Regions from separate parts of the Streptomyces sp. NPDC015139 genome, predicted to be linked through region 1. Evidence: riboswitches for the same ligand, from Rfam matches in the RefSeq annotation. Region 1 holds a riboswitch; the other holds the start of a gene.
What was found. Region 1 has a riboswitch for guanidine ahead of ACF08B_RS21465 (DMT family transporter). Riboswitches for the same ligand answer to the same signal wherever they lie in the genome.

Region 1 (5,941 bases):
TGCGCGACCCCTACGCCCCCCACCGTCTGCTCCCCGTGTACGACTCCGGCGACCATCTGCACCCCAGCGACCTGGGCTTCGCCAAGATGGCCGAGACGTTCGACCTGTACGCGCTCAGGGGCGCGGGCCAGGCGGAGCTGTAGCCGACGGGGGCGGGGCGGGCGGCGCCGGGCACGGGCGGCCAGGAATACTGGCCGCATGACCCGCCTGATCCTCGCCACCCGAAACGCCGGAAAGATCACCGAGCTGAGGGCGATCCTCGCCGACGCCGGGCTCCCCCACGAACTGGTCGGCGCCGACGCCTTCCCCGAGATCCCCGACGTCAAGGAGACCGGTGTCACCTTCGCCGAGAACGCCCTGCTGAAGGCTCACGCCCTGGCGCGGGCGACCGGTCTTCCCGCCGTCGCCGACGACTCCGGTCTCTGCGTGGACGTCCTGGGCGGCGCCCCCGGCATCTTCTCCGCCCGCTGGGCCGGCCGGCACGGCGACGACAAGGCCAACCTCGACCTGCTCCTCGCCCAGCTCTCCGACATCGCGGAGGAACACCGGGCCGCGCACTTCGCCTGCGCCGCCGCGCTCGCCCTGCCGGACGGCACGGAACGGGTGGTCGAGGGCCGGCTGCGGGGCTCCCTGCGGCACGCTCCGGCCGGCACGAACGGCTTCGGCTACGACCCGGTCCTCCAGCCGGAGGGCGAGACCCGCACCTGCGCCGAGCTGAGCCCCGCCGAGAAGAACGCGATCAGCCACCGCGGCAAGGCGTTCCGCGCCCTGGTACCGGCGGTCCGGGAACTGCTGGTCTGAGACCACAGAGAGGGCCCCGCACCTTTGATTCAAAGGTGCGGGGCCCCATTCTCCTGTGGGCCCGGTGGGACTCGAACCCACGACACACCGGACCTAAACCGGCGCCCTCTTGCCAGCTGGGGTACGGGCCCTCAGCCGTGCCTACTCTACTTGTCGCGGCGAACCGCCCGACGCCCTCCTCGGCACCAGGCGGCGCTGATCGCACGGCAGTTGGGACAGGGGGCTGCGGGCCTCAGATGCCGAGGTCCTTGATGATCTTGGCTACGTGGCCTGTCGCGCGGACGTTGTAGAGGGCGCGTTCCACCCTGCCCTGCTCGTCGACGACGATCGTGGAGCGGATCACGCCCATGTACGTCTTGCCGTAGTTCTTCTTCTCGCCGTAGGCGCCGTAGGCCTCGGTGGCCTTCTTGTCCGGGTCGGCGAGGAGGGTGACCTTGAGGGACTCCTTCTCGCGGAATTTCGCCAGCTTCTCCGGGGCATCCGGGGAGATACCGATGACGTCGTAGCCGGCGCCCGCGAGGACGTCGAGGTTGTCGGTGAAGTCGCAGGCCTGCTTGGTGCAGCCGGGAGTGAGGGCGGCGGGGTAGAAGTAGACGATGACCTTGCGGCCCTGGTGGTCCGACAGGGAGACCTCGTTGCCGTCGGCGTCGGGGAGGGTGAAGGCGGGGGCCACGTCCCCCGGCTGGAGTCGCTCGCTCATCGGGCCAGCGTAACCGGGGGGCCTTGCGATGCGGCGCGGGGATGAGCTGACAGACTGTTCGGAACAGCATCAGAAGACTTCGGAGGCCGTACGGTGGCGGACACGTCGGACACGAGAACACCGGCGCAGATCGAGGCGGACATCAGGCGCCGCCGCGAAGTGCTGGCCGAGACGCTCGACGAGATCGGGATGCGGGTGCATCCGAAGACGATCGTCGGGGATGCCAGGGCCAAGGTCGCCGCCAACATCGATCACACGGTCGGGCGGGCCTATGTGCAGGTCAATCGGGTGGTGAGCGAGGTCAGGGCGCAGTTCGTCGACGAGGACGGGGCAGCCAGACTGGAGCGGGTCGTGCCGGTGGCGCTGCTCGCCGTCGGGGTCGTGGGGCTGCTCGCTCTGGGCGCCCGGCGGCGCAAGGGCTGACCCGGCCCGATACGGACGTGTCGAAGGCAGGTAGGTTCGAGGCGTGAGCGCCAACAGAAACCAGCAGAGCACCCCCCACCACGACAAGCTGCCGATCCGGATGCTGCACGACCGGGTCCTGGTCAAGCAGGAGACCGGTGAGGGCGAGCGGCGGTCGGGCGGGGGCATTCTGATTCCCGCGACCGCTGCGGTCGGGCGGCGGCTGGCGTGGGCCGAGGTCGTCGCGGTCGGCCAGAACGTGCGCACCGTGGAGCCGGGCGACCGGGTCCTGTTCGACCCGGAGGACCGGGCCGAGGTGGAGGTGCGGGGCGTGGCGTACGTGCTCATGCGGGAGCGTGATCTGCACGCCGTGGCCGCGGACCGTTTCGAGGGGTCGGAGGACTCCACGGGGCTGTATCTCTGAGCCACCTCGATCCTCGATCCTCCCTGTCCCACCTCTGATTCGACGGCGGAGGGGGCCGGTGACCGCGGTCACCGGCCCCCTCCGCCGTTCTTTTGCTATGTTCGAAAGCGAGCCCGACGAGACGCGCCGTACCGGGTCGAAGGCAAAGACGACGCACCGGAGGAAGAGTCGTCGCCCGTCTCGGAGGTGCCTGTCATGGCCTGGGTTCTGCTTGTCGTCGCCGGTCTGCTGGAAGTCGGCTGGTCGATCGGGATGAAGTACACCGACGGATTCACCCGGCCGCTGCCCAGTGTGCTCACCGGTGCGGGGATCGTCGCGAGCATGGTGCTGCTGTCGTACGCCGCGAGGTCGCTGCCCATCGGTACCGCCTACGGCGTGTGGGTGGGCATCGGGGCGGCCGGGGCGGCGGTGCTCGGCATGGTGTTGCTGGGTGAGCCGGTCACCGCCGCCCGGGTGTTCTTCGTGTGTCTGCTGCTGGTCGCCGTGGTGGGGCTGAAGGCGACCGGCGGTCACTGACGTCTCAGCCTCGGCCCAGGGGGGCTCACGGCCGCCGGGCGGTCAGTGGCTGGCCGCCCGTGCCGGTCGTGGTGCCGCCGCCGGTGGTCCCGCCCCCGTCGGTTCCGCCGCCGGGGGTGCCGCCACCGGTCGTGGTGCCCCCGCCGGTGGTGTCGCCGCCCGTGGTGGTGCCGCCGGTCGCCGTGTCCCCGCCGGTGGTGTCGCCGCCCGTGGTCGTTCCTCCGTCGGTGGTCGTGCCGCCGTCGGTGGTGGTTCCTCCGTCGGTGGTCGGGCCGCCGTCGGTGGGGGTGCCGGTGGTGCCGCCGTCGGTCGGGGTGGCGGTCGCGCCGCCGTCGTCCTGGCCGCCGTCGGTGGTGCCGCCGTCGTCCTGGCCGCCCGTGCCGGGCGTGGCGGAGCCGGTGGCGCTGGGCTCCTCGGTCCTGTCGGCTCCCGGTTCCAGCCGGAGGTCGAACTCGGCGGCCGGCTTGCCCTTCAGCGCCTCGCCCGTGTACTGGGCCCAGATCTGGGTGGGCGGGCCACCGCCGTTCATACGGGCCTGGCCGAGGGCGCCGTACAGCGGCCGGTGCTTGGCGGTCACCGGGTCCTGACCCATGACGGAGACGACCGTGGCCAGGTCCGGGGTGTAGCCGGCGAACCAGGCGGCGGTGTCCTCCTCCGCGGTACCGGTCTTGCCGGCCGCCGGGCGGCCCGCGGCCTGGGCGGCGGTGGCGGTGCCGCTGTCGACCACGCTCTGCAGGATGGAGGTGGTGGTGTCGGCGGCCTCGCGGCTCACGGCCTGCTCGACGGGCTCCTCGGGCAGCTTGACGACGTCGCTGCCGTCCTTGGTGATCTTCTCGATCATGGTGTACGTGCCGTGCTTGCCGTGGTTGGCGAGCGTCGCGTACGCCTCCGTCATGTCCAGGACGCTGGCGTTGGCGGTGCCGAGGGCGATGGACGGGTACGGCTGGAGGTCCGGGGTGCCGGCGGGGATGCCGAGGTCGACCGCGGTCTGCTTGACCTTGGCGGGGCCGACGTCGACGGCCATCTGCGCGTACACGGAGTTCACCGACAGGTCGGTGGCCTTGCGGACGGTGATGTCGCCGTACGACTTCTCGTCCTCGTTGGAGGGGGCGTAGCCGCCGCCGGTCCAGCCCTCGACGGGGCGCCGGCTGGTGCCGTCGTAGACGGTGTTGGGGGTGATCGTGCGGCCGTCCTGGGTGGTGGAGCCGTTCTCCACCGCGGAGGTGAACACGAACGGCTTGAAGGTGGAGCCGACCTGGAAGTCACCGCGGGTCGCGCCGTTGGTGTACTGCTTCACGTAGTCGATGCCGCCGTACATCGCGACGACCTTGCCGGTCCTGGGGTCGATGGAGGCGCCGCCGGCCCGGACGTAGCTGTCGACCTTGCGGTTCTTCTTGTCCAGCTTGGACATCAGCTGGTCGTCGACCGCCTTGACGAAGGCGTTCTGCTTTTTCCGCTGGATGGTCGTGGTGATGCGGTAGCCGCCGGCCTCGAGCTGGTCGGCGTCGATGATGTCGTTCTTGACCAGGTAGTGCTTGATCGCGTCGACGAGGTAGCCGCGCTGGCCGGACAGGCCGGTGGAGACGGTCTGCTCCTTGGGCATGGGGAACTTCAGGCCGGTGCGCTCGGACTCCTTGAGCCAGCCCTTCTTGACCATGCCGTCGAGGACGTAGTTCCAGCGGGCGACGGCCGCCCTCTTGTTCTCGGGGTGGGCGACGACGTCGTACTCGCTGGGCGCGTTGACGAGCGCGGCGAGGTAGGCGGCGCGGGCCGGGTCGAGGTCCTGGGCGTCCATGCCGTAGTAGGCCTGGGCGGCGGCCTGGATGCCGTAGGCGTTGCGGCCGAAGAAGCTGGTGTTCAGGTAGCCCTCGAGGATCTCGTCCTTGGACTTCTGGCGGTCCAGCTTGATCGAGATGAAGAACTCCTTGGCCTTGCGGGTGACCGTCTGTTCCTGGGCCAGGTAGTAGTTCTTCACGTACTGCTGGGTGATCGTGGAGCCGGACTGCTTGCCCTTGCCGGTCGCGGTGTTCCAGCCGGCGCGGAGCATCGCCTTGAGGTCGACGGCGGACTCGGTGTAGAAGTCGCGGTCCTCGGCGGCCAGGACGGCGTGCTGGGCGGGCTTGGAGATCTGGGCGAGGTTGACGTTCTCGCGGTTGACGTCGCCGTCGCGGGCGAGCTGGGAGCCGTCCGAGTAGAGGAAGACGTTGCTCTGCTTGGTCGCGATGGCGTTGGCCGGCGGGATCTTGACGAGGGAGTAGCCGAGGAAGAACAGGCCGATGATCAGGAGGACGCCGATCACGAAGGTGCCGAGCACCATGCGCCAGGTGGGCAGGATCCGCCGCCAGCCGGTGCGCTTGGGGCGCTTGCCCTTCTTGCCCTTGCCCGCGGGGGCGGGGCCGTCCGGCGTGGCGGCGCCGGTGGCGGTCTGCCGCGGGTCGTCGGCCTGCGTGGCCGGGTGGGCCGCCGTGGTCTCCGGGCCGCCGCGTCCGGCCGCGCCGACGGCGCCGGCCGGGGAGCCCTGGGCCGTACCGGCGGCGCGGGCGGCACGAGCGGCGCGGGCGGCGCCCACGCCGCCGGCGGCCGCGGTTCCGGCGGCCGCGGCCTCGCCTGCGGCACCGGCGGCCTTGCTGAGACCGGCCGCGCCCAGGGCGCCGGCGCCGGCGGCGCCCGCGGCCTGGGCGGCACGGTTCGCGCCGCCCTGACGGGGCGCGGGCGGCCGGGGCGTGCGGCCGGTGCTGTTCTGCGCGTCGGCGGCCCCCTTGGCGGGAGCGTCCGGCTCGCCGGTGCGCGGTGCGTTGACGCGTCGGAGGATCTGGGTGCTCTCGGGCGCCCGGTCCTCGCCGCCGCCCGAGGCTGCCGCGCCCGCCGTGCCGCTCGGCGCCGACTGCGTGGAGCCGGACGGCGAGGACGACGTCTCGGGCCGGCGGGGCGGCGTGACACGGCGGAGCACCTGCGTGCTGTCGGCCGGCTGGGACGCCTCCGCGTCGACCGGCCCCTGCTGCTTGCCGACGGCGGGCCGCTTCGGGGCGGCGCCGGCGCCCTGTCCAATGGTGGCTCCGCCGGTCGCGGACCCGCCCCGGGCAGCCGAAGCCGCACCG
Region 2 (5,941 bases), on a different contig from region 1:
CGCGGCGTCCGGGGACTCCCAGGTGTCCGGGGACGTACGGGCCTCCGGAAGGGGGCCGCTGCCGGGAGACGGACCGGAGACCGGGGGAGCGCCGGATGCTTGACCTGGCCGGGGAACTGGAGCAATGGATCGAGGAGGGGCGGGAGTTCGCCGTGGCCACCGTGGTGGCCGTCGGCGGCAGCGCCCCCCGCGGTCCCGGCGCCGCCCTCGCGGTCGACACCGCGGGCAGTGTCATCGGCTCGGTCTCGGGCGGCTGCGTGGAGGGCGCGGTCTACGACCTGTGCCGACAGGCGCTCGACACCGGGCAGAGCATCGTCGAACGCTTCGGCTACAGCGACGAGGACGCCTTCGCGGTGGGACTGACCTGCGGCGGGACGATCGAGGTGCTGATCACGCCGGTGAGTGGGCGGGCGCCCGCCCGGGCGGTCCTCGGGCCGGCCGTGTCCTCGGCCGCCCGGGGCGAACCGTCGGCCCTCGTCCGCGTCGCCCGCGGCCCCGCCGAACTCCTCGGCCGCGCGCTGCTGGTGCGTGCCGACGGCACGTACGAGGGTGGTCTCGGCGGCCACGCCGGCCTGGACCGGAACGCCGCCGCCGAGGGGCGGGCCCTGCTGGACGCCGGCCGTACCGGCACGGTGGACGTCTCGGCGGACGGCTCGGGCTGCCCCGGCGGCCTCACCCTGCTGGTCGAGTCGAGCGTGCCGCCGCCGCGGATGATCGTCTTCGGCGCGATCGACTTCGCGGCGGCGCTGGCACGGGCGGGCAAGTTCCTCGGCTACCACGTCACCGTCTGCGACGCCCGCCCCGTCTTCGCCACCCGGGCCCGCTTCCCCGACGCCGACGAGATCGTCGTCGACTGGCCGCACCGCTACCTGCGGCGCACCACGACCGACGCCCGCACGGTCCTGTGCGTACTCACCCACGATCCCAAGTTCGACGTACCGCTGCTCAGGACGGCCCTCGCCATGCCGGTGTCGTTCGTCGGGGCGATGGGCTCGCGCCGCACCCACGAGGACCGCGACCGACGGCTGCGGGACGAAGGCGTCAGCGAGCGCGAACTGGCCCGGCTGCGCTCGCCGATCGGTCTCGACCTGGGCGCCCGCACCCCCGAGGAGACCGCCCTGTCGATCGCGGCGGAGATCGTCGCCGCCCGGCGGGGCGGCACGGGTGCTCCGCTGACCGGTTCGGGAACGCCGATCCACCGCGACCGGGAACCGGACGGCGCCACGGCCGCGGCCTGATCCACGCCCCGACCGGTCCGGGCCCCGGACCCGGTCAGTCCTGCGGACAGAGGATGAAGTCGGAGTGGGCGCGCCGGGACCGCTCGTCGCCCAGGTCGGCGAGCGCGTCCCGGATCCGGCGCAGGTGGCCGGGGGTCAGCTGGAGCGGAGGCTCGTCGGGCTGGTAGGTGGTGCGGACCGGGTAGTCCACGCCCGGCTCGGTGGTCATCTCGATGTGGCAGCCGAGCACATGCGTGACAGGCCGGCGGTCGGCGAACTCGATCAGGCGGTCCATGCTGCGGGTGAAGGCGGGCACGTCCTGGATGTAGAGCCGGCCGGGATAGACCGTGTCACCGGTGAGCAGCAGCCCGGTGGGCGGGTCGTAATAGGTGACGGCGGCCTCGTGGTGGCCCGGGGTGGCCAGGCACTCCAGCACCCGGCCGCCGAGGTCGACCCGGGCGACCGCGTCGGGGTCCGCGTCGAACCCGAAGTACCGCCAGGCGACCGCGGGTTCGGCGCCCACCACCGTGGTGCGGGGGCGGTCCGCGAACTGGCCGTCGCCCGCGACGTGGTCACCGTGTCCGTGCGTGTGCAGCACGAGCAGTTCGTAACCGTCCCGGGGATGGCGTTCGAGCCAGTCCGCGAGAGTCGCGTCGACCACCCGGCGCAGCGGGAAGAACTCCGCGGACTCGGTGGCCCCGGTGTCGATGAGCACGGCCCGTTCCCCGCCGCACAGCAGGAACAGGAACGGCGCCTCGTAGTGCACCGCCTTGTTCTGCCGCAGCACGAAGGTGTGCTCGTCGTAGGCGTGGACCTGGATGTCGGGGTCGGTGTTGTGCTTGGCCGACGGCGAACCGTGGATCCACCGCACGTCCAGCGGGCGGGCCCGGGGCGGGGTGCCGCCGAAGTCGATCGGGTGCGTGCCGGTGTCCACGATGCCTCCGCGCGTGCGTCGTCTTGGCGGACCGGGTACGGCGCACATCTCGTCCGGGGCAGGCACGTCGGCGCCTCCGCCGGGACGCTACCACGCACCTGTTCGACGGGCCGGGCCCCTGGTCAGCCCGGTTCGCCGCGCCGGCCGGTGTCGGCCGACGGTGGGGCCGCCCGGGACGGCTCGTCGGCGAGCAGGTACACGGAGAGCGCCGCCGTGTCGTCCGTGAGCCGGTTGTGGCTGTAGTCCCGCAGATCGCTGTGGAGGTTCGACAGCAGTTCCCGGGGCGGCAACGGTCCCCAGGACCGCAGCCGCTGGAGCAGCGGATAGAACGTGCCGGCCGGGTCGCGGGTCTCCGTGATGCCGTCCGTGTACAGCAGGAGCTGGTCTCCGGGGCCGAAGCCGTACTCGTCGACGGTGTAGGTGTCCCCGACGAGCATGCCGAGGTTCAGCGGCGGAGCCGACCGCCCGCGGTCCAGCTCGCGCACCTCGCCGGGACGGATGAGGAGCGGGGGAGGGTGGCCGCAGTTGACGACCCGCACGACGTTCCCGCGCGGGGGGATCTCGGCGAAGACCGCGGTGACGAACCGCTCCGCCAGTTCACTGCCGCCGAGCTGCGTGGCCCGGCGGCTCATGCTCGTCTCCACGCGGTCCGCCAGCGCGGGGAGATCGGGTTCGTCGTGCGCCGCCTCGCGGAAGGCGCCGAGCAGCGCGGCGGCGGTCTCCACCGCGAGCAGGCCCTTGCCGCGTACGTCCCCGATGAGCAGCCGGACGCCGTGCGCCGTGGGGACGGCCTCGTACAGGTCGCCGCCGATGCGCGCCTCCGCGTCGGCGGACACGTAGAGGCTGTCCAGCCGCAGGGCGCCGATCCGGTGCGGCACCGGTTTGAGCAGGACGCGCTGGGCGATGTCGGCCACGAAGCGTACGTCCGCGAGCGTGCGCTCACGGTGGGTGCGGTGGGCGGCCAGTACCGTGCCGAGCGCTCCCACCAGGGCGGTGCACACGTAGGAGGCCACGTAGTGGCGGTCCCACAGATAGCCGACGGCCCGGCCCGCGCAGCACGGGGTGCCCGCCAGGACACCTTCGAAGACGATGGCGAACACCGTCGTGGCGGCCACCACCGCCGGCCCGTGGGCGAAGGCCGCCACCAGCGGCAGCGCGACCAGCACGAAACTCACCGGCCAGTCCACCGGCGTCAAGGGTTCCAGCACCAGCAGGCCCGCCACGTACAGCACCGGGAGCCAGCGCATCCACGCCGGTGGCGCGGGCAGCCCGGTCCGGGCGGCCGGGACGGCCTGCGGGCCCTGGCGGCCCTGTCCGAGCCTCACCCGTCGCTCCCGTGCGCGGACGCCGCGGCCTGCGCGCGAACGGGCGGAGCGGTGCGGGCGGCACGGCGCGCGGGCGCACGGCCCGCCCGTCGGTTCGGCTTACGCGGCCTTCGCACCCCGGTCTCCCGTCACCCGGCCCCGACAAGAACCACCAGCCTGCTGCGCCGGACCGCGGCACACCGTGATTGCTCCACCAGGCGGCATGTTCCGACGACCGCACGGTTCACGCCGGGCCCTGGCCCGGCGTGAACCGTGCGAACTCGTGTCATCGGGCCGCGGCATGATGCCCCGACCGTCCTGTGCGGTCGCTGTGCCTGCTGTTCCTCTCCACCGCCTAGCCCAGCACGATCACCACGACACCGCCGCCGCCGACGAACCCGTTGCCGCCGATGAAGCCGTTGCGGTAGAAGTCGCCCCGGTTTCCGTAGCCGTTGCAGTAGCCGTTCCACCAGCCGCCGGAGCAGCCACCGTAGGTCGATGCGTGGTCCGGAGTGGCCGCGGAGGCCGAGCCCGCTGCTCCGACGGCAGCGCCACCGGCCATGAGAACGCCGATCGCGGTCAACGCGCAGAGGCGCCTCGCTCGCTGTCCTTTCATGGGCCTGCCTTCCTTCTTTCCACCTCTTGTGGGGGTTTCCGGGACGAGGGGGAAGGTGCCGTGGCCGCGATGGGGAAGGTACGACGCGGCCACGGGCGGAACCGCGCGGGGACGAGAAGCACGACATGTGCCACGTGGGCTGTCGGCCCCGAAGACGGGGCTCTCGCCCGCGGGGGCGGGCGTACCCCCCGGGAACGCGGCCCTTCCCCTTCACGCTAACCGCCCTTCGCCCGGCCTGCATGTCACAGCGGGGCGGGAGCCGGTGGCCCGAAGGCGCGGGCAGCGGACCGGGGTGGAGACGCCCCGCATCTACGCTGGTCCCGTGCCGTCCTTGCGTCTTCACCGCGTAGCCGTCGTCGTCCTCGAGGGCGCCAAGCCGCTCGACGTGGGCATCCCGGCACAGGTGTTCACGACCCGCGCGAGCATGCCCTACGAGGTCCGGGTGTGCGGTGCGGCGCCGGGGCCGGTGGCCGGCGGCGACGGACTGTCGTACCACGTCGCCCACGGCCTCGAAGCCCTCGCCTGGGCCGACATCGTCTTCCTCCCCGGCTACCGGTTCCCCGACCGTGACGACCCGCCGGGCGCCGTCGTGGAGGCGCTGATCGACGCCCACGCCCGGGGGACGCGGCTCGCCGCCATCTCGACGGGCGCCTTCGCGCTCGCCGCGACCGGTCTGCTGGACGGCAAGCGCGCCACGACGCACTGGCACTACACGCGCGCCTTCGCCGCGAAGCACCCCCTGGTCAAGGTCGACGAGAACGTGCTCTTCGTCGACGAGGGCAGCGTCCTGACATCGGCAGGCGCGGCCTCGGGCATCGACCTGTGCCTGCACATCCTGCGCGGCGATCTCGGCGTGGCCGCGTCGAACCACGCGGCCCGCCGGCTGGTCGCGGCGCCCTACCGCAGCGGCGGCCAGGCCCAGTACGTGCCGCGCAGCGTGCCCGAACCGCTCGGCGAGCGCTTCGCCGCCACCCGCGAGTGGGCGCTGCACCGGCTCGACGAGCCCCTCAACCTTGACGTTCTCGCGCAGCACGCGGCGGTCTCGCCCCGCACCTTCTCGCGGCGCTTCGCCGAGGACACCGGCTACACACCGATGCAGTGGGTCATGCGCGCCCGTATCGACATGGCCCGTGAGCTGCTGGAACGCTCCGAACGCAGCGTCGAGCAGATCGCCAACGACGTCGGCCTCGGCACCGGGGCGAACCTGCGCGCCCACTTCCAGCGCATCCTCGGCACCACCCCGAGCGAGTATCGGCGCACCTTCACCCGGGGCGAATAGCCGGCGTCCGTCGCCGGCCTCACCGCTCGCGACGCGCCCTGGCGCGATCCTTGCGAACCGTGGCGCTCACGCCACGGCCACGGACCTCGTCCGGACGCGAGGCTGGTCCCCGGACGAAGGGACACCACACATGACTCGCATCGCCGTCAACGGATTCGGCCGCATCGGACGCAACGTGCTGCGCGCGCTGCTGGAACGCTCCAGCGACCTGGAGATCGTCGCCGTGAACGACCTCACGGAGCCCGCCACCCTCGCCCGGCTGCTCGCCTACGACACCACGGCCGGCCGGCTCGGCCGCCCGGTGACCGTCGACGGCGACACCCTGGTCGTGGACGGCCGCCGCATCCGCGTGCTCGCCGAACGCGACCCGGCGCAGCTGCCGTGGGCCGAGCTCGGCGTCGACATCGTGCTGGAGGCGACCGGCCGCTTCACCTCCGCCAAGGCCGCCCGGGCCCACCTCGACGCGGGTGCGCGCAAGGTACTCGTCAGCGCGCCCTCGGACGGCGCCGACGTGACGCTCGCCTTCGGTGTGAACACCGACGCCTACGACCCGGCCCTGCACACGATCGTCTCGAACGCCTCCTGCACCAC

Region 2: linked by a shared signal. The riboswitch ahead of ACF08B_RS24695 (MBL fold metallo-hydrolase) and the one ahead of ACF08B_RS21465 (DMT family transporter) in region 1 are both predicted to bind guanidine.

The regions. Positions count from the first base shown of each region.
Region 1 covers NZ_JBIBUW010000007.1:331,592-337,532, forward strand. The annotation lists gene ACF08B_RS21435 (SGNH/GDSL hydrolase family protein) at 1-143, shown strand, start outside; gene rdgB (RdgB/HAM1 family non-canonical purine NTP pyrophosphatase) at 199-801, shown strand; tRNA gene ACF08B_RS21445 (tRNA-Leu) at 858-932, opposite strand; gene bcp (thioredoxin-dependent thiol peroxidase) at 1,034-1,501, opposite strand; gene ACF08B_RS21455 (DUF3618 domain-containing protein) at 1,595-1,924, shown strand; gene ACF08B_RS21460 (co-chaperone GroES) at 2,025-2,327, shown strand; guanidine-III (ykkC-III) riboswitch at 2,417-2,485, shown strand; gene ACF08B_RS21465 (DMT family transporter) at 2,523-2,843, shown strand; gene ACF08B_RS21470 (transglycosylase domain-containing protein) at 2,869-5,793, opposite strand.
Region 2 covers NZ_JBIBUW010000009.1:158,121-164,061, reverse strand. The annotation lists gene ACF08B_RS24705 (xanthine dehydrogenase family protein molybdopterin-binding subunit) at 1-103, shown strand, start outside; gene ACF08B_RS24700 (XdhC family protein) at 96-1,238, shown strand; gene ACF08B_RS24695 (MBL fold metallo-hydrolase) at 1,273-2,151, opposite strand; guanidine-III (ykkC-III) riboswitch at 2,164-2,231, opposite strand; gene ACF08B_RS24690 (PP2C family protein-serine/threonine phosphatase) at 2,274-3,476, opposite strand; gene ACF08B_RS24685 (hypothetical protein) at 3,811-4,071, opposite strand; gene ACF08B_RS24680 (GlxA family transcriptional regulator) at 4,394-5,350, shown strand; gene gap (type I glyceraldehyde-3-phosphate dehydrogenase) at 5,481-5,941, shown strand, end outside.